4 regions of the Aquitalea sp. genome follow, and region 3 is predicted to be linked to each of the others. Evidence: predicted binding sites of a transcription regulator. Region 3 holds the regulator's gene; each other region holds the start of a gene.
The links. The regulator sigma-54, encoded in region 3, starts transcription at its own class of promoters, with help from an activator protein. The targets are predictions, from matches to a motif close to CTGGCACGCTTCATGCTT.
Positions count from the first base shown of each region.

Region 1: QVF59_RS13360 (nitrate/nitrite transporter) is a predicted target of sigma-54. The motif match lies at 2,830-2,847, and genes of this name have one in related genera.
Region 2: QVF59_RS14255 (dicarboxylate/amino acid:cation symporter) is a predicted target of sigma-54. The motif match lies at 1,648-1,665, and genes of this name have one in related genera.
Region 4: QVF59_RS20760 (circularly permuted type 2 ATP-grasp protein) is a predicted target of sigma-54. The motif match lies at 3,315-3,332, and genes of this name have one in related genera.

Region 1 covers NZ_JASLFG010000037.1:65,020-72,156, reverse strand. The annotation lists partial or broken gene nirB (nitrite reductase large subunit NirB) at 1-1,425, opposite strand, end outside; gene QVF59_RS13360 (nitrate/nitrite transporter) at 1,450-2,652, opposite strand; gene QVF59_RS13355 (CmpA/NrtA family ABC transporter substrate-binding protein) at 2,906-4,009, opposite strand; gene QVF59_RS13350 (ANTAR domain-containing response regulator) at 4,019-4,609, opposite strand; gene QVF59_RS13345 (response regulator transcription factor) at 4,663-5,136, opposite strand; partial or broken gene QVF59_RS13340 (IS5 family transposase) at 5,213-6,145, shown strand; gene QVF59_RS13335 (hypothetical protein) at 6,314-6,622, shown strand; gene QVF59_RS13330 (HD-GYP domain-containing protein) at 6,739-7,137, opposite strand, start outside.
Region 2 covers NZ_JASLFG010000038.1:73,040-80,176, reverse strand. The annotation lists gene QVF59_RS14260 (tyrosine-protein phosphatase) at 500-1,261, opposite strand; gene QVF59_RS14255 (dicarboxylate/amino acid:cation symporter) at 1,720-2,988, shown strand; gene QVF59_RS14250 (type II asparaginase) at 3,156-4,232, shown strand; gene QVF59_RS14245 (sigma-54-dependent transcriptional regulator) at 4,422-5,753, opposite strand; gene QVF59_RS14240 (sensor histidine kinase) at 5,746-7,137, opposite strand, start outside.
Region 3 covers NZ_JASLFG010000055.1:28,677-35,813, reverse strand. The annotation lists gene QVF59_RS18230 (KpsF/GutQ family sugar-phosphate isomerase) at 10-990, shown strand; gene QVF59_RS18225 (KdsC family phosphatase) at 1,009-1,533, shown strand; gene lptC (LPS export ABC transporter periplasmic protein LptC) at 1,530-2,090, shown strand; gene lptA (lipopolysaccharide transport periplasmic protein LptA) at 2,080-2,634, shown strand; gene lptB (LPS export ABC transporter ATP-binding protein) at 2,631-3,362, shown strand; gene QVF59_RS18205 (RNA polymerase factor sigma-54) at 3,366-4,787, shown strand; gene hpf (ribosome hibernation-promoting factor, HPF/YfiA family) at 4,859-5,182, shown strand; gene ptsN (PTS IIA-like nitrogen regulatory protein PtsN) at 5,303-5,767, shown strand; gene hprK (HPr(Ser) kinase/phosphatase) at 5,760-6,716, shown strand; gene rapZ (RNase adapter RapZ) at 6,697-7,137, shown strand, end outside.
Region 4 covers NZ_JASLFG010000061.1:102,210-109,346, forward strand. The annotation lists gene QVF59_RS20745 (proteasome-type protease) at 1-36, opposite strand, end outside; gene QVF59_RS20750 (transglutaminase family protein) at 83-871, opposite strand; gene QVF59_RS20755 (alpha-E domain-containing protein) at 908-1,840, opposite strand; gene QVF59_RS20760 (circularly permuted type 2 ATP-grasp protein) at 1,834-3,279, opposite strand; gene QVF59_RS20765 (roadblock/LC7 domain-containing protein) at 3,618-3,980, opposite strand; gene QVF59_RS20770 (roadblock/LC7 domain-containing protein) at 4,030-4,662, opposite strand; gene QVF59_RS20775 (GTP-binding protein) at 4,665-5,207, opposite strand; gene QVF59_RS20780 (hypothetical protein) at 5,226-6,662, opposite strand; gene QVF59_RS20785 (hypothetical protein) at 6,674-7,137, opposite strand, start outside.

The DNA of each region.
Region 1 (7,137 bases), on a different contig from region 3:
TATCTGCTCCACCAGGCCGGAGCAGGAACCGCAGGAGCTGGCCGCCTTGGTGTGCTTTTTCACCTCGTCCAGCGTGAACAGGCCCTTGTCCTTGATGGTCTTGACGATGGTTCCCTTGCACACGCCGTTGCAGCCGCACACTTCGTCGCTGTCTTTCATGCAGGCGGCCTTGCTCTGGCCCTGCACGCCGGCGTCACCGATGGTGGATTCGCCAAACATCAGCGTATCGCGCAAATCCGCCACCGAACGCCCTTCGCGCAGCAGCTTGAAATACCAGGCACCGTCGGCGGTATCGCCGTACAGGCAGACCCCGGCCAGCTTGTCGTCCTTGATCACCAGTTTTTTGTACACGCCACCAGCCGGGTCGGACAGCACGATGTCCTCCATGCCCTCGCCCCCCATGAAGTCGCCAGCGGAGAACAGATCAATCCCGGTGACTTTCAGCTTGGTCGACAGCACCGAGCCCTGATAGCGGCCAATGCCCAACTGGGCCAGATGGTTGGCGCACACCTTGGCCTGTTCGAACAAGGGCGCGACCAGGCCATAGGCCACGCCGCGATGGCTGACGCACTCGCCCACCGCGTATACACGCGGGTCGTAGGTTTGCAGCGCATCACTCACCACAATGCCGCGCTCGCAATGCAGGCCGCAGGATTCGGCCAGCGCGGTATTGGGTCGGATACCCACCGCCATCACCACCAGTTGCGCGTCCACCTGCTGGCCATCGCTAAAGCGCACCCCGGCCACGCCGCCCTGCCCGTCATCCAGAATGGCGGCGGTCTGCTTACCCAGCAAAAAGCCGATGCCGCGTTCTTCCAGCGCCCGGCGCAGCAAGTCACCGGCCACGTCGTCCAGCTGGCGGTCCAGCAGCCAGTCGCCCAGATGCACCACGGTGACATCCATGCCGCGCAATTTCAGGCCATTGGCAGCCTCCAGCCCCAGCAGGCCACCGCCAATCACCACTGCCTGACGCTTGGTCTTGGCGGCTTCCATCATCAGCTCGGTATCGCGGATGTCGCGGTAGCTGATGACGCCATCCAGCTCCTTGCCCGGTACCGGCAGGATGAAGGGCGTGGAGCCGGTAGCCAGCAGCAGGCGGTCGTAAGCGGCCTCGGTGCCATCCTCGGCAATGACCTTGCGGCGTACCCGGTCGATGGTGGCCACATTCTTGCCCATATGCAGGGTGATGCCCTGTTCGGCATACCACTCCACACTGTTGAGAATGATGTCCTTGAAAGCCTGCTCCCCGGCCAGTACTGGCGACAGCAGGATGCGGTTGTAGTTGGGGTGTGGCTCGGCACCGAATACGGTGATGTCGTACATCTCAGGCGCCAGGCCCAGCAACTCTTCCACGGTGCGGATGCCGGCCATGCCATTACCCACCACCACCAGCTTTTGCCGGGTCTTGCCCTGCAGTTCTGCCATATCCATCTTGCTCTCCTTCGCTTCTTATACCCGGGCTGCGGCTACGGTCCAGCCACTGCGCCAGCGTTGTTTCACTCCGGCCAGGCTCAGCCAGGCCAGGCAGCACAGGCAGGCAAACAGCCACAGGCCAGCTGCATAGCCACCGGTAGCCTGCTTGATGGCCCCCAGGCTGGCAGCCAGGGCAAAACCACCCACCCCGCCCGCCATGCCCACCAGGCCGGTCATCACGCCGATTTCCTTGCCAAAGCGCTGCGGCACCAGCTGGAACACCGCGCCGTTACCGGCTCCCAGGCACAGCATGGCCAGAATGAACAGCAGCAGTGCCACCGAAGGGCCGCCGACATTGAAGCCGGCAGCGCCAATCAGCAGCGCGCAGCACAGATACACCGCCAGCAACGAACGGGTGCCGCCCAGACGGTCGGCCAGCATGCCGCCCAGCGGACGCATGACCGAGCCGGCAAACACACAGGCGGCGGTGTACATGCCGGCTGTTTTGGCATCAAAGGCAAACTGGTCGTGGAAGTAGCCCGGCAATGCGCTGGCAAAACCGGAGAAGCCGCCAAAGGTCATCGAGTAGAAGAACATGAACCACCAGGCGTCCTTTTCCTTCAGCACGGCCAGATAGTCGGCCAGCTTCTTGGCCGGCGGTGCATTGGGCGCATCCTTGGCACAGACAGCAAAGATGATGAGCGCAGCAAGCAGCGGAATGCAGGCCAGGCCAAATACGTTCTGCCAGCCAAAAACCAGCGCCAGCGCCGGGGCAAACAGCGCGGCCAGCACGGTGCCGGAATTACCTGCCCCGGCAATACCCATGGCCGTGCCCTGGTGCTGCGGCGGATACCAGCGCGAAGCCAGCGGCAGCGATACCGCAAACGAGGCTCCGGCCACGCCCAGGAACAAGCCAAGCAGCAGCGCGCCACCCAGGCTGGCAATGCCGATCTGCCAGGCTGCCAGCAAGGCGGCAATCACGATCAGTTGGCCGATGATGCCGGCACCGCGGGCACCGATGCGATCCACCAGCACGCCCATCAGCAGGCGCAGGATGGCTCCGGCCAGAATCGGCGTGGCCACCATCAGGCCGCGTTGCTGGGTGGAAAGATGCAGTGCGGTGGCAATGGGCACCTGCAAGGGCCCCAGCAGATACCACACCATGAAACTGAGGTCGAAATACAGAAAGGCTGAAAACAGGGTCGGCTTGTGTCCGGCTTGCCAGAAAGTGCGGTCCATGTGTTGCTCCTGTCGGGGAAGCGTGCTTCCCGCCAAATGGCCAAAACAAAAACGGCGTCCTCCCTGATGTTGGAATCAGGTGAGGACGCCGTTGTCCGTATCGGCAGTGGCCGCCGTTGGCCGCTGCCGTGATGTCTGGTGCAGGCGGCACGCCATTGCGCCGCTGCGTGGTAATCATTGCAAATAGCGTGCCAGCTGCAAAATACCTGCTGGAGGCCGGTTTACGCTGTTTTCGGCCCCATGCTGCACCGCATCAGTGCGTAAAATTCAGCATCGCACCGACACTGGGCGCGGCATCGGCGCGCTCCGGCCAGTGGCAGCCATCCATCAGCACGCTATGGCGATCTGCCGGAGCCGGCAGCGGCAGACCGCAGCATCTGGCAGCCTGCTCGTACAGCGCTGTCTGGTTGACTGCGGCCACCACGCTTTGCCCGGCCTCGCCCTGCCACATGCCCCAGCGCCGGTATTGCTGCAGGAACCACAGCCCGTCCGACAGATAGGGGTAATTGACCCGACCATCGGTGCAAAAGCGCAGCTGGCCGGCATCGGCACTTTCCCAATGCTGCAGAATCAGCTCCGCCGGCATCGCCAGATAGGCGTCTTCAGCCAACCAGGCGGCCGCCTGCGCATGGTTTTCCGGCTGATCCAGCCAGTGGCTGGCCAGTAACAGGGTCTGTACCAGGCGGCCGGCCAGCTCGGGCTGCTGCTGTACCAGCTCGCGGCGGCAGGCCAGCACCTTTTCCGGGTGCTCCGGCCAGATGGCGGCGCTGTCGGCCACCCGGCTGGCCACGCCAAGCTGCTGTGCCTGCGCATGCCAGGGCTGACCGGCACAAAATCCGTCCAGCATGCCGTCCTGCATCGCAGCGCCCATTTGCGCCGGTGGAATCACCACGCAGCGGGCATCGCGCAGCGGGTGCACGCCTTGGGCCGCCAGCCAGTAATACAGCCACATGGCATGGGTGCCGGTGGGAAAGGTATGTGCCAGCACCAGTGGCCGCCCCAGATCCCGGCTGATCTCAGCCAGGCTGATGCCCTGCCGGTATTGATCCGCCAGCGCCGGAGCCAGGCTGATGCCCTGCCCGTTCTGGTTCAGCGTCATCAAAATGGCCATGTCGCATTGCGGGCTGCCCATGCCCAGCTGCATGCCGTACACCAGGCCGTACAAGGCATGGGCGGCATCCAGCTGCCCGTTCATCAGCTTGTCGCGCACGGCAGACCAGGAAGGCTGGCGCTGCAGGCAGAACTGCAGACCCAGCTCCCGGTCCAGCCCCAGCTTGTGGGCGGCCACCAGTGCAGCGCAGTCAGTCAGGGCAACAAAACCCAGTTTGAGTTGGTGTAGGGATGCAGGAGCAGTCATGAAAGGCTTTCAGCCCAGCAGCTTGCTGGAATTGATCAGTTGTCGGGACAGCTCGGCCAGGCGCAGGCCGCTTTGCATGGCCTGGCTGCGCAGCAGCGCATAGGCTTCGGCCTCGCTCAACTGGCGGCGCTCCATCAGGATGCCCTTGGCGCGTTCGATCAGCTTGCGGTCGGCCAGCTGTTCTTCCACCTCGGCCAGGCGTTTTTTCAGCCGCGCGTCTTCTTCAAACTTCACCCGTGCCATGTCGATGATGGGGGCGAGCTTGCTGGCTGCCACCTGGTCCACCACATAAGCGGTAACCCCGGCGCTGACAGCGGCCTGAATGGCGGAAAGCCCGCCCTGCTCGGCAAACATCACCACTGGCCGTGGTGCGGCATGACCCATCAGCGCCAGTTGTTCCAGCGTGTCACGTGAGGGGGATTCGGTATCGATGATGATGATGTCGGGCGTCTGGCTGTCCACCAGCTGCAGCAGCTCGGCTGCGCCCTGGGCCTGTGCAATCACCAGATAACCGGCCGCCGTCAGCGCGGCATGCAGCTCGGCCATCGGGCGGTCGGTATCGTTGACCAGCAACAGTCGTAATGGAGAGGAGGCAGTCATGGCAGCATCTGGAAGTGGTTGCCAGTAACCGTGCAATATTCGTGCCTGCCGTCTCAGTCGGCCATGGCGGGCAGCTCCAGCCACCCCAGCCGCATGGCCATGATGATGGCGCTGTAGCGGTCTCCCACTTGCAGCCGCAGCAGTACATGGTGCAGATGCACCTTCACCGTATACAGGCTGATCTGCAGTTGTATCGCCATCTCCTTCAGGCACAGGCCGGCAGCCGCCAGCCGGATGATATCGCGCTGGCGCGCAGTCAGCCGCACGCCGTCCTCTGGCAGGGGATCGCAGCCCAGCACCCGCTGGTAGAACGCGGCATCCACGGTCACCAGACCGTGCCGCAGTGCATACAGCCCTACTTGCAGCCGGCTTTTCAGCGCCAGTTTCAGCAAAATGGACGAAACATAGCTTTTTACCGTGGAGACGCCAATCTCCAGCGTCCGGGCGATTTGCTTGTTGGAGCGGGATTCGGCCATCAGTGCGATGACGGCTTTTTCTCTGGGGGTAAGCAGCTTTGCATCAGTCATCACGGGCCGGCTCGCTTGCATGGTCAGGGCTTTGTTGCACAAATCAGGGCTTGCGCCTGTCCGGTAGAATGACCGCATGAGCAAGCCCCTTCCTCCCAAGTACCAAACCATCAACTGGCAGTCCTACAACCAGTCCCTCAAGCAACGAGGGCAGCTCCTTCTCTGGCTCGACAAAGACATGAACTGATTGGCACCGGCTACCGGCAGGCGGGGACGGCAGCCAACTTTTTCCGATGCTGCCATCCAGTTCTGTCTCACCATCAAATGCCTCTTTGGTCTGGCGCTACGTCAAGCCACAGGTATGGTAAAAAGCATGTTGCGCCTGGCTGGACTTGACTGGGCCGTTCCCGACTTCAGTACGCTTTCCCGCCGCCAGAAAGACCAGCAGGTCCGCATTCCGGTACAGAAAAAGCAGGGTTGTCTGCATCTCTTGGTGGATAGCACCGGCATCAAGATGATGGGTGAAGGTGAGTGGAGGGTGAAAAAGCATGGCGCTGACTACCGCCGCCAATGGCGCAAACTGCATCTGGGAATTGATGCGCAAACGCTGGAAATCCGGGCAATGGAAGTGACCGACAATCGCACCGGTGATGCCACGATGCTGCCAGAGCTGCTATCGCAAATTCCGGTGACAGCGGGACTGGTGACGGTGACCACTGATGGGGCGTACGACACACGCCTATGTCACGCAGCGATTGCAGAGCGTGGGGCGGCGGCCATCATTCCCCCGCGTCGAAACGGTCAATTCTGGAAAGGGAGTTCACAGGGCAATCAGGCTCGCAATGAGTCGCTACGCTCAGTGAAGTATCTGGGGCGCACGCTCTGGACAAAGTGGAGCGGCTACCATCGCCGCAGTCTGGTCGAAACGAAGATGTACTGTTTCAAATTGCTGGCAGACCGGGTTAAGTCACGGGACTTTGACCGGCAGGTGGCGGAGCTTCAAATCTGTGCAGCGATTCTGAATCGCTTCACAGCACTGGGCACGCCGCAAACGGTCCGCATGGGATAAATCCGTCTGGGGATTGGGGTAGTTCGACCTGCGGCTGATTTGTGCAACAAAGCCTCAGCCCGATGCGCCGCATCCTTAGCACCGCCTGACAATAAATTACCTTTCCTGCGCTGTTGCCGCCTGCAGCATCTGATTACGATGTGCTGCACTCAACCAGGCGAGAACACGATGCAGATTTCACGTTTAATCCCGGCACTCACCTTGCTGGCCGGCTACTGTCAGGCCCAGGGCATGGGAGACATGCCCGGCCCGGACCAGGGTGGCAAACCCGGTAGCCGCGGCATGCAAGCACAACAGCAATGCAGCCCGGCAGCGGAAGAGCAGCAAATGGTGTCTCCCAAACCCAAGCCGGCCTTCTGGTATTACTGCGCGCAGAGCAAAATGTTCTACCCGCACGTACAGGCCTGCGCCAATGGCTGGAAAATCATTCCGGCCCAGCCGCCGGCTGACGACAAGCTGCCTGATAGCCCGGCCTGAATCTGACGCTCAGGTTGCATCCAGACAGTGCGCCCGATTACGGCCATCCTGTTTGAACAGCCACATGGGCGGCCTTGGACGGCTCGCCTCTGACAGCATGGTCGCGGGCATCTTTGTCAGACACCATCACCGGCTAGTGACAACATGGAAAAATCCGCCTGCAGCCAGCGCGACACCAGTGCACGGGTGTCCAGTCCTGCCCTGCGCTCGCTCAGCAGATGCCGCACCCGGCTTGGATGGCGGATCTGGTGCGGGCTGAAGCTTGGCGGGGTGCACAAGCAGGCGGACGGGTTGTATCCGATGACATACGGCAAGGCCCGCGCCTGTCGACTGCGCCCCACCACCACGCCGCAATGGCCGTTTTCCAGCTGCACCAGCGAGCCGATGGGAAAGTGGCCGACGATGCCGATGAAGACATCCACCAGCCGTGGATTGAAGTCGCTGCCCTTGCGTGCCAGCAAATAAGACAGCACATGGCGCACCGGCGTGCGCTGGTGGTGGCAGCGTTCTACCGC
Region 2 (7,137 bases), on a different contig from region 3:
CCGACCCGGTCGGAGCGCTTGAAGAGTTTCCTTGAAAGTGTGAGCAACGAGCCGTAATATCACGCCTCCCGGTCGGGTAACTGACCGGGAGTTTGTTTGATATCGGGCCTCTAGCTCATGCCTGGTTAGAGCAGCGGACTTGAAGGATGGCACTCCTGCGGCCCATATGGGTACGGAGCGCATCGCATGGGTTGCCTTGGGGCAAGTTAGCTCTGCCCCTTGGTAGAACTGCTCAAATTCGGGGAAACCTCTGCTGTTCGTGCAGCGTGGCAATCCCGAGCGAAGCTCTCTTCGAGAGAACGTGTAGAGACTGAACGGGCAGGTCGTAAAGACAAGAGACAGTCCAGACCACAAACCCGAAAGGGGCGGCGAAAGCCGTAGCGGGTAAGCATAATCCGTTGGTGCCGGGTTCGACTCCCGGGGGGCCCACCAAAATAAAAAGCCGCTGTGAAGCATTCACAGCGGCTTTTTCATGCCCGGCATTCAGTGTGCTACCTATTCAGTACAGATAGCGTCGTTGCAGCTGCTGTTTGCTGGCGGGGTCGATCAGAATGACCGATTGCAGATAGGATGCCATGGTGTCGTAATGCTGTTCCACCGTGGTGTAAAACCGCTGCAGATATTGCTTATCCACTTGTAGCGCAACGCGAAATGCAGCTTGCTGCACCGGGGTCGCACCCGCGGCGGCAGCCTTTGCGATGAGTCGCGCATTTTCGCTGCTACGCATGCGGTTGGTTTGCAGATAGTCCTGATAAATCAGCGTCCGTGGCACCTCCAGAGTTTCCAGGATCAGCATGGCAGCGATACCGGTTCTGTCCTTGCCGGCCGCGCAATGAAACAGCACGCTTTTTTGTGCATGACTTGCCAGCAGTTCCAGGAAGAAGCGCCGGTAGCCGGCCTGTGCCGCAGGGGAAAGGGCCAGTTCCCGGTATAGTGCCAGCATGAATTCCTGTGTTCTGGCGGTACTGTCCAGTTGTGAGAAGGCGGCGATGGAGGCTTGTGCCTTGTGCTGCGCTTCGGCCAGCAAGTCGATGTGGACATGACGGGTTTCGGCAATTGCAATATCAGGTCGTTGCCGGACTTCATCAGCACTCCTGAAATCGATGATTTTTTCCACTTGATAGCGTTGTACCAGTTGCTGGCTTTGGTACGGTGATAGCTGTGACAGCTCGCCCGAGCGAAATAGGCGGTGCTGCAGCAACCGCTTGCCGTGCTTATTTTGAATACCGCCCAGATCGCGAAAATTTGTGATGATGTTCAAGGTATTGCCCCTGTCTTCGTCTGCACATGCTGTGGGGTGGGGCAGGGCAGCTTAACGATGCTCCGCCGTGATGCTTGATCCAGCCCTGGTACATGCGGAATGGCCGTTGGGTGGTCTGATGGTGGGGGTGATTTTCGATGATTCTGCCAAGCGGACCAAAGGGTGACGGTAGCCACTGGACTGGCAGCAAGTTCATGTTGCGGTGCAGAAACTTTTTAGCAGGCAGCTGGTCTGATTTGGCCCTTCTCAGGCCAACTGGCCAATACGCTGGTCGGTTTTCCAAACGGGCTGTCCGTGTCTGATTCGGAATTCCGAATCAATGCTGTTGTAATTTTATTTTTGTTTATAAAAATCAAGTAGTTATCTTGTGAAATTGTGAATTTTTCTTGGCACGATTTCTGCTGTATAGAGCGTACTCAACACCGGTCGCAAAGCCGGGTTACTCTGGAGAAACGCTCGTGAAAACCAACAAGATTACCCTGTGGGTCTTGATTGCCCTCGTTCTGGGTATCGCAGTCGGCTATGGCTGTCACACCTCGATTACCGATCCGAAGCAACTGAAGGACGTTGCGGGTTATTTTTCCATTCTGACCGACGTGTTCATGCGTCTGATCAAGATGATCATTGCCCCCTTGGTGATGTCTACCCTGGTGCATGGTATTGGCAGTAGCGATTCCCGTTCTGTAGGCCGCGTAGGGCTGAAAGCCATGTGCTGGTTTATGGGTGCTTCCCTGGTGTCCCTGTTCCTGGGCCTGATCTTTGCCAATGCCCTGCAACCGGGTGTGGGCTATACCTTGCCGATGGCCGATGCTTCCGGTCCGGCAGTGAAAGCCAGTGCACTGAACCTGAAGGACTTCATCACCCACATGTTCCCCACCAGCTTCTTTGACGCCATGGCGAAGAATGAAGTGCTGCAAGTGGTGGTGTTCTCGGTGTTCTTTGGTTTTGCCATCGCATCCTATAAGGGTCCGAAGCCGGAACTGCTGATGAAGGGTCTGGAACAACTGGCCAACATCATGCTGCGCGTAACCAATATCGTGATGATGTTTGCACCGGTAGGCGTGTTTGGTGCCGTTGCTTCCACCATTACTGCGGATGGCCTGGGCGTTCTGGCCATGTATGCCAAGTTTATGGGTAGCTTCTATCTGGCGCTGTTCTGCCTGTGGATGCTGATGATTGCTGCCGCTTACGGTTTTGTCGGCAAGAAGATCTTTGCTCTGCTCAAGACTATCCGCATGCCGCTGATGCTGGGTTTTGCCACTGCCAGTAGCGAGGCCGCTTACCCGACCCTGTTGGAGCAGCTGGAACGCTTTGGTATCAAGGAACGGATTTCCGGTTTTGTATTGCCGCTGGGTTACTCCTTTAACCTGGACGGTTCCATCATGTACACCTCGTTTGCCGCCCTGTTCATTTCCCAGGTTGCCAACATCCATCTGACGCTGGGCCAGCAAATCACCATGCTGCTGATCCTGCTGATCACCAGCAAGGGCATTGCCGGTGTACCGCGTGCATCGCTGGTGGTAGTGGCTGCCGTACTGCCGATGTTCAATCTTCCGGAAGCAGGCATTCTGCTGATTCTGGGTATCGACCACTTCCTGGATATGGGCCGCACTGCGACCAATGTACTGGGTAATGCGATTGCAACTACCGTGGTGGCTGCATCCGAAGGCGATATCGATGCAGATGCCGCACAGGTTAACCCGGCACTGGCAGAAGAACAGGCCTGAGCTCCCTAAGGCCCTGCCACCGTTTTACCCTATAAAAATCCAGTGACAGATCCCGGCCTGCCCAAGCCGCCGATACAGGCGGACAGGCAGGACGCGGGGCTGATCGCTGCAGCCAGTTGCTTCCCGGCAACGACATCCCCACTAGTCTTTCTACAAAGAGAAGAGACATGAAACAAACCTTCAAAATGCTGCTGTCCAGCGCTGCCGTGATGGCTGCACTGTGTGGTCAATCCGCCCAGGCGGCCGAGGCTGCCAAACCGCATGTGGTGATTCTGGCTACTGGCGGCACCATTGCCGGTACCGGTGCCAGCAGCACCACCACCATCGGTTACACCGCAGCCAAGCTGGGCGTGGACAAGATGATTGCCGCCGTGCCCGAGCTGTCCAAGGTAGCGGATGTGCGTGGTGAGCAGGTTGCCCAGATCGCCAGCGAAAGCATGACCAACGAAGTGTGGCTGAAACTGGCCAAGCGCGTGAACGAACTGCTGGCGCAGAAGGATGTGGATGGCGTGGTGATTACCCACGGTACCGACACCATCGAAGAAACCGCTTACTTCCTGGATCTGGTGGTGAAGAGCAAGAAGCCGGTCGTGGTGGTGGGCTCCATGCGCCCGTCTACCGCCATCAGTGCTGACGGCCCGATCAACCTGTACAACGCCGTGATTCTGGCTGGCAGCAAGGATGCAGTCGGCAAGGGTGTGCTGGTGGCGCTGAACGACCAGATCAACGCGGCACGTGAAGTGACCAAGACCAACACCTCCACTACCGACACCTTCAAGACGCCGGAGCTGGGCTACCTGGGTTACATGCAGGACAACAAGCCGCACTTCTACCGCATGTCCACCCGCAAGAACACTGCGGATACCGAATTTGATGTATCCAAGCTGAACAGCCTGCCGCGCGTCGACATCGTTTACGGTTATGCCAACATGGACCGCGTGGCCATGGACGCCGACATCGCAGCCGGTGCCCAGGGTATCGTGCAAGCCGGTGTGGGTGATGGCAGTATTGCCGCGCAGATGATGCCGGCCATCCGCGATGCCCGCAAAAAAGGCGTGCTTGTGGTGCGCAGCTCGCGCGTAGGTAATGGCATCGTGGCCCGCAACGGTGAGGCCAATGACGATCAGGAAGATCTGGTGGTTAGCGACACGCTGAATGCGCAAAAAGCCCGCATCCTGCTGATGCTGGGTCTGACCAAGACCCACGACACCAAAGAACTGCAACGCATGTTCTACACCTATTGAGCTGGCTGACAGGCGCTACACCGGCCTGTCTGTCGATTGCGACACCCAATCGGGTGAGATCCCCCCGCAGCGACAGCATGGTGTGGCGACTGATCAAGCAGCCTTTGGCAAGCGGCCCCGGTGGCCGCTTTTTTTATGTCCGCAGCCCGGAGCCGGCCGGGGACTGCGGGCAGGCCATCAGCCTGGCCATCAACCAGGCTGGTTCAGACCGTATTTCTTCAGCTTGTCGAACAGGGTGGTCTTGGCCACTTTCAGGGCTTCGCTGGTGCGGCTCAGGCTGTAACCGTGGCGGCGGAATTCCTCGGCAATCAGCGCACGCTCGAATGCCTCTACCGTCTCTGCCAGCGGCAGGCTCTGGCTCAGCTCGCCGGATTCGGACAACGGGGTGCGAATACCCAGCACATAGCGTTCGGCCACATTGCGCAGCTCCCGCACATTGCCGGGCCAGTCGTAGGCCAGCAGCTCGGCCTGTTCGTGGGCTTCCAGCTGCGGGGTGGGGCGGTCAAAGCGGCTGGCCGATTGCAGCAGGAAGTATTCGAACAGTAGCGGAATGTCTTCGCGGCGTTCGCGCAGCGGCGGCAATTGTAGCGTCACCACGTTTAGCCGGTAGTAAAGGTCGCTACGGAAGCTGCCGTTATTGCCCATGGCTTTGAGGTCGGCCTTGGTGGCGGAAATCACCCGGCAATCCACCGCAATGGGTGTGTTGGAGCCCAGCCGCTCCAGGGTGCGCTCCTGCAATACGCGCAGCATCTTGATTTGCAGCGGCAACGGCATGCTTTCGATTTCATCCAGAAACAACGTACCGTTATTGGCGTATTCGATGCGCCCGATGCGGCGCTTGGCCGCACCGGTAAAGGCGTGTGCCTCGTGGCCGAAGATTTCGCTCTCGAACAGGTTTTCTGCCAGACCGCCACAGTTGACCGCAACGAAATTGTGTTTCTGACGCCGGCTGATTTCATGCAGGCAACGCGCCACCAGCTCCTTGCCGGTGCCGGTTTCGCCCAGAATCAGCACATTGGCGGAGGTATCGGCCAGGTCGGCAATCATGCGCCGCACTTTTTCCATGGCCGGCGAGCGGCCGATCAGCCGCGACTCCAGGCTTTGCTTGTCCTGTAGCTGACGGCGCAGGGTTTCCACTTCCAGGCTCAGGCGACGTTGCTCCATGGCGCGGCAGACCACTTCATGCAGCCGTTCGGGGGAGAAGGGCTTTTCGATGAAGTCGTAGGCACCATCCTTCATCGCCTGTACCGCCAGGCTGACATCACCATGACCGGTGATCAGGATAACAGGCAGGCTGGCGTCCTGGGCTTTCAGTGCCCGTAGCAAGGCCATGCCATCCTGGCCTTGCAGATGGATGTCGCTCACCACCACGCCGGGAAAGCCCTGATGCAGCAGGCCCAGTGCCTGCTCGGCACTGGAGACGCCGCGGGCATCCAGTCCTTCCAGCATCAGTGCCTGCTCGCAGCCCAGCCGGACATCCGGATCATCCTCGATGATCAACACTTTCATGCCATCAAACATGGCGGTATTCCTTTGTAGCAAGCGGCAGGGTGATGGTGAACACGGCACCGCCCTGCGGGTGATTGTCGGCACTCAGGCTGCCGCCGGCCTCGGCAATGATGCCGGCGCTAAGGGTCAGCCCCAGTCCCAGGCCGATGCCGGCCGGCTTGGTGGTGACAAAGGGCTCAAACAGCTGCGCACGCACGGCGTCCTGCAGGCCGGGGCCATTATCGCGGATTTGCAGTACCAGTTGTTCGGTCGTACGGTGGCCGCTGATTTCTATACAGCCGTCCGGCTTGTCTTGCAGCTCATCCAATGCATTGGCCAGCAGATTCACCAGCACCTGCTCGAAACGATTGGGATCGCAGCGGGCCTGCCATGGCTCGGGGGCGTGTGGTCGTAGAATCCTGACCCGGCTGTCTTCCAGGCGATTGCGCAGCAATAGCAGGGCGCTATCGATGGCCAGGCTGATATCCACGGTGCCCAGGCTACTGGTTGATTTGCGCGAATAGCCCTTCAGCGCACTGGTGATCTCACCCATCTTGTCCACTAACTGGCAGATGGTTTGCAGATTGGTACGGGCGGTTTCGTTTTGTTGGCGCTCCAGAAACTTGATGGCATTGCCCGACAGGGTGCGCAGTGCCGCCAGCGGCTGGTTCAGTTCGTGGGCGATGCCGGTGGCCAACTGGCCCAACACGGCCAGCTTGCCCGCCTGCACCAGATTGTCCTGGGTCTGGCGCAAATGCTGTTCGGTACGGATGCGTTCGCTGATTTCTTCTTGCAGCTGCTGGTTGGCGCGCGACAGGTCGGCAGTACGCTCTTCTACCTTGCGTTCCAGTTCCCGGTAAGCTTGCTGCAGAGCCTCGCGTGCCGATAATTTGTCGCGCAGGCGGCGGCGGCGTTCGTTCAGCCACAGAATGCCGGTGAGACTCAGCAGGGTCAGTACGGCGGCCAGGGCCGCACGGTTGTAGGCCAACTGGTAGACAGGATCCAGACTGGACAATACGGTCAGCTTCCAGCTGGAGAGTGGCAGCTGCAGCGATTGGCCCAGCATGTCGCGCGGGTAGGCCAGCCGGCTGAGGGTACGGCGGCCGCTCTGGTTCAGTCGGTAGATATGGCTGCCGTCGCCCAGGCTGCGCCGTTCTTCCAGTCCCAGTGGCAGCAGGCGTTTGCGGTTGTATTGCAGATTGCGGTCGAATGCTTCCTGCAGCGCCTTGCTGAAGGGCTTGAGTGTGCTGAATTTCCAGCCCGGCTCGGTAGCCAGAATCACCACGCCGTTCTGGTCACTGACCATGACGGTAGTCTTGTTCTCCCGCCACAGTTTTTCCAGATACTCCATATTCACCTTCACCACGGCCACGCCGATGATGCGGCCATGACTGGTGAGCGGCTCCGACAGGTAATA
Region 3 (7,137 bases):
CTTTCCCCTATGGAAAAAGCTCAAACAAGCTCCCGGCTCGATCTGGCGCGTGAAGTACTGCAGACCGAGGCGGATGCAATTCTGGCCCTGTCCCGTCGACTCAATGGCGATTTTCTGCGCGCTGTCGATGCCATTCTGGCCTGCACCGGCCGCATCGTCGTCACCGGCATGGGCAAATCCGGCCACGTGGGCCGCAAGATTGCCGCTACCCTGGCCAGCACCGGCAGCCCGGCCTTTTTCGTACACCCAGCCGAGGCAGCCCACGGCGATCTGGGCATGATTACCGCTCAGGATGTGGTCATTGCGCTGTCCAACTCCGGTGAATCGGGCGAAGTGGTGGCCCTGCTGCCGGCACTCAAGCGCAAGGGGCTGGTGCTGATCGGCATGACCGGCAATCCCGCCTCCTCGCTGGGCCGCGAAGCCGACATCCTGCTGGATACCCAGGTGGAAAAGGAAGCCTGCCCGCTGGGCTTGGCCCCCACCACCAGCACCACGGTGCAGATTGCCCTGGGCGATGCCCTGGCCGTCACCCTGCTGGATGCCCGCCAGTTTGGCCCGGAAGACTTTGCCCTGTCCCACCCGGGCGGCAGTCTGGGTCGTCGCCTGCTGGTCCATGTCAAAGACCTGATGCACAGCGGCGACGAACTGCCACGGGTCCTGCCCGGCACCCCGCTCAAGGATGCGCTGCTGGAAATGTCGCACCAGCGCCTTGGCATGGTGGCCATTGCCACGGCTGACAATGTCATCAAGGGCATCTATACCGATGGTGACCTGCGCCGTACGCTGGAACGTTCCGGCAATATCTACGATCTGATCATCGACCAGGTGATGAGCCCCGCCCCGCAAACCATCCTGCACAGCAAGCTGGCCACCGAGGCGGTTCACCTGATGGAGCAACGCCGCATCACCAGCCTGCTGGTGGTGGATGCCGACGGCAAGCTGGCCGGGGCCATCCACATGCACGATCTGCTCAAGGCCGGCGTCGTCTAGCCGCCAACAAGGAAGCCCATGCAAGCCATCACCGAACAAGCCCGCAAGATCAAGCTGCTGATCATGGACGTGGACGGCGTCCTCACCGACGGCCGCATCTACTACAACGCCCAGGGCGAAGAAAGCAAATCCTTCTACGTACAGGACGGCCTTGGCCTCAAGCTGCTGCAATCCACCGGCGTGCGCCTGGCCATCATCTCCGGGCGGGCCGATCGCTGCGTGGAGCATCGTGCCCAGGCGCTGGGCATCGACTTCTATTTCGGCGGCATCCACAACAAGCAGGAAGCCCTGAACCAACTACTAGAACAAGCCGCTGTCAGCCTGGAAGAATGCGCTTTCATCGGGGATGACCTCATCGATCTGCCGGTACTGCGCCGCGTCGGCCTGGCTGTGGCCGTCCCGGCAGCGCCCACCCTGGTGCGCCAGCACGCGCACTATGTCACCGGTTTTCCCGGCGGACAGGGTGCAGTACGTGAGCTGGCCGAACTCATCATGCAGGCACAGGGCAGCTTTGACGCCATCCTGGCCCGGTACCTGGCATGATCCGTTCGCACCGTCTGTTTCCCATCCTGCTGGTGCTGATTACCGGTCTGCTCACCGTCTGGCTGGACGCCGTGTCACGCTGGCAGCCCAACAAGCGCGAACTTGACCCCAACAAGCCCGAGGTCGTGGCCGATAACGTCATGGCCACCCGCTTCGACCCCAAGGGAATGTTGCAGGAAAAACTGATTGCCAGCCGCATGTGGCAATACCCTGACCGCACCGAATCATATTTCGAGGCACCAGACCTGCAAAGCTACAAGAACGGCACACTGGCCTATCACGCCATCGGTGAGAGCGGTCGGTACAACAGCAAGACAAAGCAGGTGCTGTTCGACAAGAAAGTCACACTGATCCAGCCTGCCACCGGTACCCAACAGGAAACCCGTGTGCTCAGCAGCAATATGCGCATCGACACCGTACGCCATATCGCCCAGTCCGCGGCATTGAGCCACTTCTACTACGGCAAGTCGACCGGCAGCGCCGTCGGCTTCATCTACGAACAGCAGGCCGGCCAGTTGCAGCTGCTGTCCAATGCAAAGGTCACTTATGAAAAATAACTGCCGCCGCTTCATCCGGCTGGCCTGGCTGGCCCTAGGCCTGTGCGCCCTCCAGACTGCCCATGCCGAAAAGACTGACCGCGACAAACCCATCGAAATCAGTGCCGACCGCGGCAATCTCGATCAGCTCAAGGGCGTCACGGTATGGCAGGGCAATGTCATCATCATTCAGGGTACACTCAAGCTGAATGCCGACCGCGCCACCGTCACCCAGGACAAGCAGGGGAACCAGACCATGCAGGCCACCGGCCGCCAAGTTGTCTTCCGCCAGAAAATGGATGGCAAGAACGAATGGATCGAAGGCCAGGCCAACCAGTTGGACTACAACACCGTCACCCACGCCGCAGTGCTGACCGGCAACGCCCGCGTCAAGCGTGGCAACGACTTGGTCATCGGCAATGTGATTACCTACAACACCGAAACCGAAATGTATGACGTCAGCAGCGGGGCCAGCAGCAATGGTGGCCGTGTCACTGCCATCATCCAGCCCAAGCCCAGGGACAACACCCCTGCCGCCAAAAAAACCGACGGAAGCGCGCAATGAGCGGCCCCAGCATCCTTAAAGTGGAGCGGCTGAAAAAGCGCTTCAAGAAACGCACGGTGGTCAAAGACGTCGCCTTGCAGATCCAGAGTGGAGAAGTCATCGGTTTGCTTGGCCCGAACGGTGCCGGCAAAACCACCAGCTTTTACATGATTGTCGGACTGATCGGTGCCGATGAAGGCGAAATCACGCTGGATGGCAGCAGCATCACCCATCTGCCCATCCATCAGCGCGCCCGCCTTGGCCTGGGTTATCTGCCGCAGGAAGCCTCCATTTTCCGCAAGATGACGGTAGAGGAAAACATTACCGCAGTGCTGGAAATTGCCGGTTACAAGGGCGACAAGCTGGAGAAGGAACTGAGCCTGCTGCTGGACGACCTCAACATCGCTCACCTGCGCGAAAGCAATGCGCTGGCCCTGTCCGGCGGCGAGCGACGCCGGGTGGAAATTGCCCGGGTACTGGCCACCCGCCCACGCTTCATCCTGCTGGACGAACCCTTTGCCGGTGTCGACCCGATTGCCGTGATCGACATCCAGAAAATCATCACTTTCCTGCAACAGCGTGGCATCGGCGTACTGATAACCGACCACAATGTCCGGGAAACCCTGCGCATCTGCGACCGGGCCTACATCATCAGCGATGGCTCGGTACTGGCATCCGGCGAACCGGAAGAACTGGTCAACAACGAGAAAGTGCGCCAGGTCTACCTGGGCGAGCACTTCCACCTGTAAACCATGAAACAGTCATTACAGCTCCGGGTTTCACAGCAACTCACCCTCACTCCACAACTGCAGCAGTCGATCAAGCTGCTGCAGCTGTCCACGCTTGACCTGCAAACCGAGGTAGAGCGCTTCCTTCTGGACAACCCCATGCTGGAACGCGGCGACGACCTGCCCGCGCAGGAAGGCCCCGCCACCGAGTCCGCCAGCAGCAACGAAGAATCAACCACCCCCACATCCGACAGCAGCGACAATGACAGCCACAGCGAAAGCAGCGGCGAGCTGACCGACTGGGGCAGTGGCAGCCGGCGCAACGACGGTGACGATGAGTTCGACCCCATGCTGAATGTCCCCTGCCCGGTCAGCCTGCGCCAACATCTGCTGGCCCAGTTGGGGGAGCTGACGCTGCCCACCAGGGATCAGGCCATCGTACAGCTGCTGATTGAAGAACTGGACGATAACGGCTTTCTCACCATCGACATGGAAGAACTGGCCAGCAATCTGCCGCTGGAACTGGAACTGGAATGCGACGAACTGATGGTTGGCCTGCGCCTGCTGCAGCAGTTCGACCCTGCAGGCATTGCCGCACGCAGCCTTGCCGAATCACTCAGCCTGCAGCTGGCTCGCCTGCCGCACCAAGAGCCTGGCCATGCCCTGGCATGCAAGATCGTGGCAGAGCACCTCAGCTTGCTCGGCAATCGGGACTACACCCGCCTCAAGCGCATACTGGGCGCGGATGACGAAGCCATCCGCCAGGCACAGCAACTGATCGCCCGACTGACTCCCCACCCCGCCGCCGGTTTCGGCGGCGAAGACGTGCACTATGTCATCCCGGATGTCACCGTACGCAAACGCCGCGGCCACTGGGTGGCCGAACTCAATAACGGGGCGGTACCGCGCTTACGCGTCAACCAGCTGTACGCCCAGATGCTGTCGGAAAACCGCAGCGCAGCAGGCGAACTGACCGGTCGCCTGCAAGAAGCCAAGTGGCTGGTCAAGAACATCCAGCAACGATTTGACACCATTCTGAAAGTGTCAGAAGCTATAGTCGAAAGGCAACAAGCGTTCTTTGAACACGGTGAAGTGGCCATGCGCCCGCTTATCCTGCGTGACATTGCAGACGAGCTGGGATTGCATGAATCCACGGTGTCACGCGTCACCACCCAGAAATACCTGCTCTGCCCTCGCGGCCTGTTCGAACTGAAATACTTTTTCGGCAGCGCACTGGAAACCGACAGCGGCGGCGAATGCTCAGCCACCGCCATCAAGGCCCATATCCGTCGCATGATCGATGGTGAGAACACAGCCAAGCCGCTTTCGGACAGCGCCATTGCCGACGAACTGGGCAAGCAAGGGATACAGGTTGCAAGACGCACCGTTGCGAAGTATCGTGAAGCTATGCAGATACCGCCGGTCAATCTGCGCAAGGCACTGTAAAGCGTGTCTTGAAGAATATCCGCTCGCCCGGCCGACCCGACCGGGCAGTCAACACAAGAAGGAGTTAGGGTATGAACCTCAAAGTAACCGGTCTCCACCTCGAAGTAACCCCGGCAATCCGTGAATTTCTGGAAAGCAAGCTGGAACGTATCACCCGCCATGTCGATCACGTGATCGACGTCACCGTCACCCTGTCGGTGGACAAGCTGGTACAGAAAGCGGAAGTCAACGTTCATCTTTCCGGCAAGGATATCCACGTAGAAGCCACCGACTCCGACATGTACGCTGCCATCGATGCGCTGATGGACAAGCTGGATCGACAGGTACTCAAGCACAAGGAAAAACAGAGCGAACACCGCGCAACTCCGCAAGTTCAGCCGGAAGCATCCCTGTAATCACCTGACCGACGATGCGGGAACCCACGGGTTCCCGTTTTTATTTGCACGGAGCCTTTTTCATTTTGATGAAGGCAACGTAGAATTGGCCAGTTTTTGTAGCCGTGTGCATACATTCCTATGAGCCTGATTGGCAAAATCCTGACACAGGACCACATTCTTCCGGACCTGGATGTCGCCAGCAAGAAACGTGTCTTCGAGCAGGTGGGCCTCCTTATCGAAAATACCCACGGCATTGCGCGCAGTGAAATTTTCGACTGCCTGTTTGCCCGGGAAAAACTGGGCTCCACCGGCCTGGGCCAGGGCGTGGCCATTCCGCATGGCCGGGCCAGAGGGCTCAAGGAAGCTGCAGGCGTGTTCATCCGCCTGAAAAACCCCATTCCTTTCGATGCCCCGGACGGCAAGCCCGTGCAAAGCCTGTTTGTACTGCTGGTTCCGGAGCAGGCAACTGATCTGCATCTGCAGGTTCTGTCAGAACTGGCCCAGCTTTTCTCCAGCAAACAATTGCGTGAGCAACTGCTGAGTGCGCCATCGCGTGCCGATCTATACCAGCTGCTTACCGGATGGAATACCAACAATGCCTAGCATTACCGTGCGCCGGTTGTATCAGGACAATCAGCAAAAGCTCAACCTGACCTGGGTTGCAGGAACCGGCGGCGCGGACAGCCCCATCGGCAATGATGAACAACGCCCGACACTGGCGCTGGTAGGCCACCTCAACTTCATCCACCCCAACCGGGTCCAGGTTCTGGGCCTGGCTGAGGTCGATTATCTGAACCGGCTGGAACAGTCTGCCGCCAAAACGGCGCTGGACCAGTTGTTCCACAAGACCATGTCGGTGGTGATGGTAGCCAATGGCCAGCAAGTACCCAAACTGCTGCGCGATTACTGCCACACCCATAATGTGCCATTGATGAGCACACCGCTGGAAAGCCCCTACCTGATGGATGTACTGCGCATCTATCTGGCTCGCGCGCTGGCGGTATCCACCGTACTGCACGGGGTTTTTCTCGACGTGCTGGAAATCGGCGTGCTGATCATGGGCGACTCGGCCATGGGCAAGAGCGAGCTGGCACTGGAGCTGATTTCCCGTGGCCATGGCATGGTGGCAGATGATGCCGTCGAACTCTATCGCATCGGCCCGGAAACTCTGGAAGGCCGCTGCCCGCCACTTCTGCGTGACTTTCTGGAAGTTCGTGGCCTTGGCATTCTGAACATCCGCACCATATTCGGTGAAACTGCAGTTCGCCCGAAAAAAGTGCTAAAACTGATTATCCACCTGGTCAAGGCCAACGATCAGGCAATGCAGGCACTGGACCGGCTGAATATCCAGTCGGAAACCCAGGACATCATCGGCGTCACCGTACGCAAGGTGGTATTGCCGGTTGCTGCGGGCCGTAACCTGGCGGTACTGGTCGAAGCTGCAGTGCGCAATTACATCTTGCAGCTGCGCGGCATCGACAGTACCCGTGAATTCATTGAACGCCACACCAACTTCCTCAGGGATCAGGAAAATGCGCCTGATATTGATTAGCGGCCTGTCCGGCTCCGGCAAGTCCATCGCCCTGCGCGCCCTGGAGGATTCCGGCTTCTACTGCGTGGACAATCTGCCGGCCACCATGCTGCATGAAGCCATGTCGCTCTATGCCGATTATGGCTACAAGCAGATTGCCATCAGTGTGGATACCCGCTCCAGCCCGTCGCTGGGTGCATTGCCGGATGAAGTGCACAAGCTGCGCCAGCAGGGCGTGGATGTGCGACTGCTGTTTCTGGAAGCCAAACCCGAAACCTTGGTCAAGCGTTTTTCCGAAACCCGCCGTCGCCATCCGCTGTCTGGTATCGGTGCCACCGTGGAAGAATGCATTCAGCTCGAACAGGAACTGCTGGCCAGCATTCAGGAAATGGGTATCCGCATTGATACCAGCGAACTGTCTGCCAACGCACTGAAAACCGCT
Region 4 (7,137 bases), on a different contig from region 3:
GCCGGACGCAAGATTCATGGCGACGCAGTAAGTCATGATGCAGCTACTTGAAAAGTGGAGTTAAACCAATCTAGCTGGCTTGTTACTGTCCGTCCAGCCAGACGCGCGCCTGGGCGCTCATGCTTTCGGTGCCACCGCCAAAGCGCACGCCGCGTACCGGGCAGGCATCCAGGTAATCCATGCCGATGGCCAGTTTCAGGTGGTGCTCGTTGGCGGCTACGGCATTGGCCACGTCAAAGCTGTGCCAGGCCCCACCCACCCAGGCTTCGGCCCAGGCATGGCTGGAGACGTGGTCGGTGGCGTGGGCCGGCGAGTAGACATAGCCGCTGACATAGCGTGCCGGGATGCCCAGCTGGCGGGCGCAGCTGAGGAAGACATGGGTGTGGTCCTGGCACACGCCAGCCCCTTTGGCAAAGGCGGCGGCAGCCGGGGTATGGCTTTGGGTTTCGCCAGGCAAAAAGGGCATGTGCTCGCGAATGCCTTCCACCAGCGCTTGGAGCTGGCCCAGGCTGGGTACGGGCTGGCGGTAAGCGGCGGCAAAGCGGCGCAGGGCCTCGTCCGGGGTGGTCAGTTCGGTCTGGCGCAGGAAAAACAGTGGCGGCAGATCGTCGCTCAGCGGGGCGGTGACATCGGTCTCCACTGTGCCGCTGACCTTGATGCGGATTTCCTGGTGCGGGTAGTCCAGCGTCAGCACATGCAGGATATTGCCGTAGCTGTCGGTACTGCGATGGGCGGCCACCGGCAGTTCCAGCTGCCAGTCCAGAATTTGCAGGCCGTTGCCGCCTTGCGGCGTCAGGCGCAGGTACTGGGTGCTGTGACGGACCGGGCTGTCGTAGCGGTACAGCGTCTCATGACTGATGGCGAGTCTCATGGCTATCCCTTTCTGATGATGCGAACCGGCCTGTGCTCAGGCAGCTTCCAGATAACTGTGGTGAATGGTGTTGCCCAGCAGGATGATGTCGTCGATCAGGCTGTCCAGTGTCTGTTCCAGCCCGTCGGCAAAGATGTCCTCGATGCTGCTGTAGGTCAGCCGCGCCTGGATTTCGCTGGCGCGCCGCCGCGCACTGCGCCCGGCATGGCCTTCGATGCGGCCCAGCACCTTGTTGATTTCACCAAAGCAGGCGCGCAGGCTGCGCGGCATGTCGTGGCGCAGGATCAGCAGTTCGGCCACCCGCTCCGGGGTAATGCTGTCGCGGTAGATGTCGCGATAGGCCTCGAAGCCGGACACCGAACGCAGCAGCGCCGCCCACTGGTAGTAGTCCAGGATGTTTTCTGCTTCCGGCTCGTTGTCACTGATCTGCTTGGTTTTCACATTCAGGATGCGCGCGGTGTTGTCGGCGCGTTCGATGAAGGTGCCCAGCCGGGAAAAGTGGAAGGTGTCATTGCGCAACATGGTGCCGTAGCCTGCGCCACGGAACAGGTGCGAGCGCTCGCGCACCCATTCCAGAAAGGCCGAGGCGCTGCGGGTGTCCAGGCCTCGAGCCTGCCATTCGCGCATTTCCAGCCAGGTTCCGTTCACCTGCTCCCACATCTCGGTGGTGATTTTTACCCGCACCACATGGGCGTTTTCCCGCGCACTGCGCATGCAGTTGTAAATGCTGCCCGGGTTTTCGCCATCCAGTGCCAGGTAGTGCAGCACGGCTTGCGGGGTGGGGGTGTGGTGATGGCGCAGAAAATCCGCCGTGCTGCCGGTGACATCCAGCGGCACCAGTAGGTCGTCCTGCGAGGACGCATGCAGCAGCGACATCTGCAAGCTGACATCCAGCAAGCGCGCGGTGTTTTCGGCGCGTTCCATATTGCGTGCCATCCAGTACAGGCACCCTGCCATTCGGCTTAGCATGTGATGTCCTCCTTCAGGATCCAGGTGTCCTTGGTGCCGCCGCCTTGCGACGAGTTGACCACCAGCGAGCCTTCGCGCAGGGCCACGCGGGTGAGGCCGCCGGCTACCAGCTGCACTTTCTTGCCCGACAGCACAAAGGGGCGCAGGTCGATATGGCGCGGCGCAATGCCGGATTCGACAAAAGTGGGGCAGGTGGACAAGGATAGTGTGGGCTGGGCGATGAAGTTGGCCGGGTCTTCCAGAATGCGCAGGCGATAGGCTTCGATTTCCGCCTGGGTGGCGGCCGGGCCAACCAGCATGCCGTAGCCGCCGGCACCGTGGACTTCCTTCACCACCAGCTCGGGCAGGTGGTCCAGCACGTAGGCCAGATCATCCGGCTTGCGCAACTGCCAGGTGGGCACATTGTGCAGGATGGGTTCTTCGCCCAGATAAAAGCGGATCATGTCCGGCACATAGGGGTAGATGGACTTGTCATCCGCCACACCGGTGCCCACCGCATTGCACACGCTGACGCGGCCTTCGCGGTACACCGACATCAGACCCGGCACGCCCAGCATGGAGCCGGCATTGAAGGCCAGCGGGTCCAGATAGGCATCGTCCAGCCGACGGTAGATCACATCCACCCGCTGCGGGCCCGAGGTGGTGCGCATGTAGACATGGCCGTTCTTGACGAACAGGTCCTGCCCTTCCACCAGCTCCACCCCCATCTGGCTGGCCAGAAAGGCGTGCTCGAAATAGGCGCTGTTGTACTGGCCGGGGGTGAGCACCACCACGGTGGGATTATCCACCTCGGCCGGTGCCACCGAGCGCAGGGTGTCCAGCAGCATATTGGGGTAGTGTTCCACCGGCGTGATGTCGTGGTTGGCAAACAGCTCGGGAAACAGCCGCATCATCATCTTGCGGTTTTCCAGCATGTAGCTCACCCCGGACGGGGTGCGCAGATTGTCTTCCAGCACGTAAAAGCCGCCGTCGCTGTGGCGGATGATGTCCACCCCGGCGATATGGGCGTACACCTGGCGTGGCAGATCTATGCCCTGCATGGCCAACTGGTAGCCGGCATTGGTGAGAATCTGCTCCGGCGGGATGATGCCGGCCTTGAGGATGTTCTGCTCGTGGTAGATGTCGTGCAGAAAGCGGTTGAGTGCCGTGACGCGCTGGATGCAGCCTGCTTCCAGCGTTTTCCACTCACTGGCGGAGATGATGCGTGGAATGGTATCGAACGGGATCAGCCGTTCGGAGCCGCTCTCGTCGCCGTACACGGCAAAGGTGATGCCGACGCGGCGAAACAGGGTGTCGGCCTCGCTCTGCTTGTCGCGCAGCCAGGCCAGCGGTGCCTGGTTAAGCCAGTTGGCGAAGTGCTGGTAGGACGGACGGGTGTTCTGATCCGGTGCCAGCATTTCGTCGTAGTGGGTGTGGTCTAGCGGTGTGATCCGGTGCATCGCGCATTCCCCCTTGATGGCTTGTGCAATGCATTACGCAATAAGCATGCCCGGCAAAGAGTAGCCGTTGTGGCCGGCAATACGGCAGGCTGTGGTGCAGTGTCGGAGCCCTTATGCACCGGATGCAGGCACTGTCAGGGTCGGAAGGGGGAATTACCATGTCGGGTGAAGACGGTGCTGCACCGCAATGAAACAAGGCGGCAAGGCGTGGTGCGCAAGCGGCCTGACAATGGTGCAGGCACAAGGCGGGCGGGCAGTGGCAGAGACAATGCCGGCAGCCACGGGGCGTGAGGCCCATCGCTGCCGGCTGGTCATGGCCCGAGGCCGGGCCGTGATGGTCAGAGGATTTCGGCAATATTGCGCGCGGCGCGCTTGGCATCCAGGAAAATCAGGCCCAGCTTGGCTTCACGCCGGGCAATCACGGTGAGTACGGCATCCTTGCCGGCATAGCTCATCAGGATGTAACCGTTATCGCCCTTTACCATCACCTGTTCCAGCTCGCCTCGCGTCAGCTCCTTGGCGGTGCGTTCACCCAGCGACAGCATGGCGGCAGCCATGGCACCAACCCGGTCTTCATCTACATCCTGCGGCAGCAGGGCGGCCATGGTCAGGCCGTCGGATGAGATGATGGCCGAGGCTTCGATATCGGCCGAGGCACCGTTAAGGTCACTCAGGATGGACTTGAGCATCTGTTCACGCATGGTTTTCTCCAGTGGGTATTCTGTGGCCCGTATCGGGTCTGCTGTTTATTCAAGCGTAACGACGGCTGAGCAATTCGATCAGCGTCACGAAGTGTTCGTCCTGCAGGCGCGGGATGCCGCCGATCACCAGCACGAAAGACTGCTGCCCGACATGCAGGGGGAAAAATCCCAGCTCACTCTGTCCGGCAGGATTGCTGACCGACCAGGCCAGGCTGCTGATGTTGAGGTTGTTCTTCAGCAGCAGGGCGTGGCGACGGTTCAGCGACATGATGTCGCCGGCCAGGGCGGCGATTTCCTCGGCGGATTCGTGATGAAAGCCCGCCGTGGCGTAATACAGACCGTTGTCGTCGGCCAGCAGGGCCCGACCGTTGTCCGACAGCGCGGCCAGCAGCGATGGCAGCTGGCTTTCCAGATTGACTGCCAGCGAAGGGCGCGGCTCTTCGGTGCCGTGGACAAAGTCCAGTCGCTGCAGCCGGTATAGGGTCTCCAGTCCCTTGTCCAGGTCATTGTTGCTCCACTCGGTCAGCAGGGACTCAGTCAGCGGAACGGAATGGCCCAGCCGCAGAATCTGGGTCAGCAGCACGCGGGCGGCATCCTGTTCCGGGCTGGACACGGCATAGTAGGCCCCGGCCGGGCTGGCAATCGGGTACAGCGCGTCCTTGAGCGAAAGGTTGTCTGACATGATCAGCTTTCCAGCCCGGGATCAATGGAGAACAGCAGGGCCAGTACCAGCTTTTTGACGTCCTCCCGGGAGCGGGCATCAATTTCGAAAATGGGTGGCCGCATGTCAAATTTTTCCAGCAGGGCGGCATAGGTTTCGATGCTGGGTGTGGCGCGCATATCGGTCTTGGTGACACCGATCACCAGTGGGGCGTCCTTGAGCATGTCGCGGAAGGCGTTCAGAAAGAACTGCAGATCCTTCACCGGATTGGTACGGGTATTGTCCAGCAGCAGGATCAGACCGATGCCGCCCTGGCTGAGGATGTCCCACATGAAATCAAACCGCTCCTGGCCGGGTGTGCCATAGAGATGGACCTTGGTGGTTTCATCCAGCATCAGCACGCCGTAGTCCAGTGCCACCGTGGTGGTGTCCTTGCGGTTGAGTGTCATGTCAGACGCACGGGCATCGGTGGTAACCGGTGCAATATCGCTGATGGCACCGATGGCCGTGGTTTTGCCTGCGCCGACCGGGCCGGCAAAGATGATCTTGTTATCGTAAGCACGCATGGATTCGAGTTTTCCTGTTTACAGGCCGATGACTTTTTTCAGCAAGCGGGACAGCAGGTTGCCACTGCCCGGTGCCGGTTTCACCACCGCTGCGCCGGGGGCGTTGCTGGTGTTGTCGCTGCTGGCGGCTTCGGCCTTGGCGGCGGGCCTTACCGGCTCGGTGGTGATGACCGACAGATTGCCGCTGCGGTTGGGGAGGTCGAGAATCCCGATGCCGTAGGCGGCAGCCAGATAGTTGAACAGATGTTCTGGCGGCACCTTGAGCAGGCGGGTGATCAGCTTGAGATTGACCGGGGTCCGGGTGAGGAAGGCGGTAATGCGCATGGCTTCCGGAATGGGAGCCAGCCGGGTCAGGTTAGGCCAGAAGCGCAGGCGGATCGGGGTGTCGGCACTGATGCCACGCATCAGGCGGCCCTGACAAGTCCAGATGGCCAGCTGCCAGGCCAGGGTTTGCGGGCGAAGTTCCTGACTGACCGTTGGCAGGGGTTCGTTGGCATAGGCTTGCTGATCCACATCCTGGCTGGGGGCCGCACACAATGCCTGCAGGCTGTCCAGCGGCTGCAACAACAGAGCTTTGTCCTGTGCTGGCAGCAATACCAGTACCGGTATTTCCCTTACTCGTACCACGGCAGCGCTGCGCTGGCGCAGCAAGCGGGCCACCATGCCGAACAGGCCGGCATTGGGGTCGAACCGGGCAAAGCTGATTTTGGCGTAATCGACCTTGCTGGCATCAAGGTGCGGTTCTGCCGTCGCACTGGCCGGACGTTCCGGAGGCAGCATGCTGCGCACCACGTTTACCTTGTTGTCGTGGTTTGCTGCGGTGCTGTCCGTTACTGTCTCGGCATCTGGCAAATCCATTAACTGCGGCAGGTCGGATGCAGGTGCCACTGCGGCATTCTGCAGGGCTGCCGTGGCGGCGCGGTGAGCCTCCTGGGACTGGGTGATGACCTCGGACAGCGTTGGTGCCACGCTGGCGACATAGGCAGCGGCTGCGCTGATGGCCTCTGGGGCTGCCGCTGCGGCAGGTCTGGTTTGCGGCGTCGTAAGGCTGACTTCATGGTGCAGCGCTACCGTGGTTGCCTGCATGGTTGCGCCGGGCCGCGGACGCTGTGTCTTGCCGAGCAGTTCGCGCATTTGCGGGAACAGGGTTTCAATCCGGACCGGTTTGCGCAGTACTGCTGCCGGAGCTTCTCCGGGAGGTGTGGTGGTGACAATCAGTGCCGGCAGGTGTGGATGCTCGGCCCGAAAATCATGCCAGGCATTCCAGCCGTCTACACTGTCGACATCCACAATGGCCAAATCTGGTAGCTGGCCGGGGGCTTCATCCAGCAATTGGTAAAGCTGGTGCGAATGGTGCATGCGGAACGCCATGCGAAATACCGACAGCTTGCGGGGGTCCATCCCCACGGGCAATACGGTGACGAGTTGAGGCTGGGTGGTGTTGCTAAGCATCATGGTCTGGTTTCTCAGGCCGCAAGACGTTGCTGGTTCAGGCGTTGCTGCATGGATTGCACGAAACGGCTGAGCATGGCGGTAATTTCATCTGGCGGGTTGGCCAGCCGCTCGCGAATCTGTCTGGTCAGCCAGGTGAAGCGGGCCAGATCGCCCAGGTGTTCGTACAGTTTGAGCAAGGGCGGATATAGTTCGGCTTCGGCCGGGCTGGCCAGAATCGCGGTTTCCAGCGTCTGGATCGCCATGTCTATCTGGCCGAACTCGATGAATTCTTCCGCTTCGGACAGTGCGTTGTTCAGCGGTGATGCCGTGTTTTCGGCCTGTCTGGAGGTAACCAGCAGCAGCGGTGCTGCCGGTTGGCTGATCGGAGTGATGTAGGCGAAACGACGTCCGATTTCTTCCAGTTCCAGTCGGTCGGGTTGGCTTTCCAGTGCCAGCAGGACCGGGTGTTCGCCCAACTGGCAGCCCAGCTGGAACA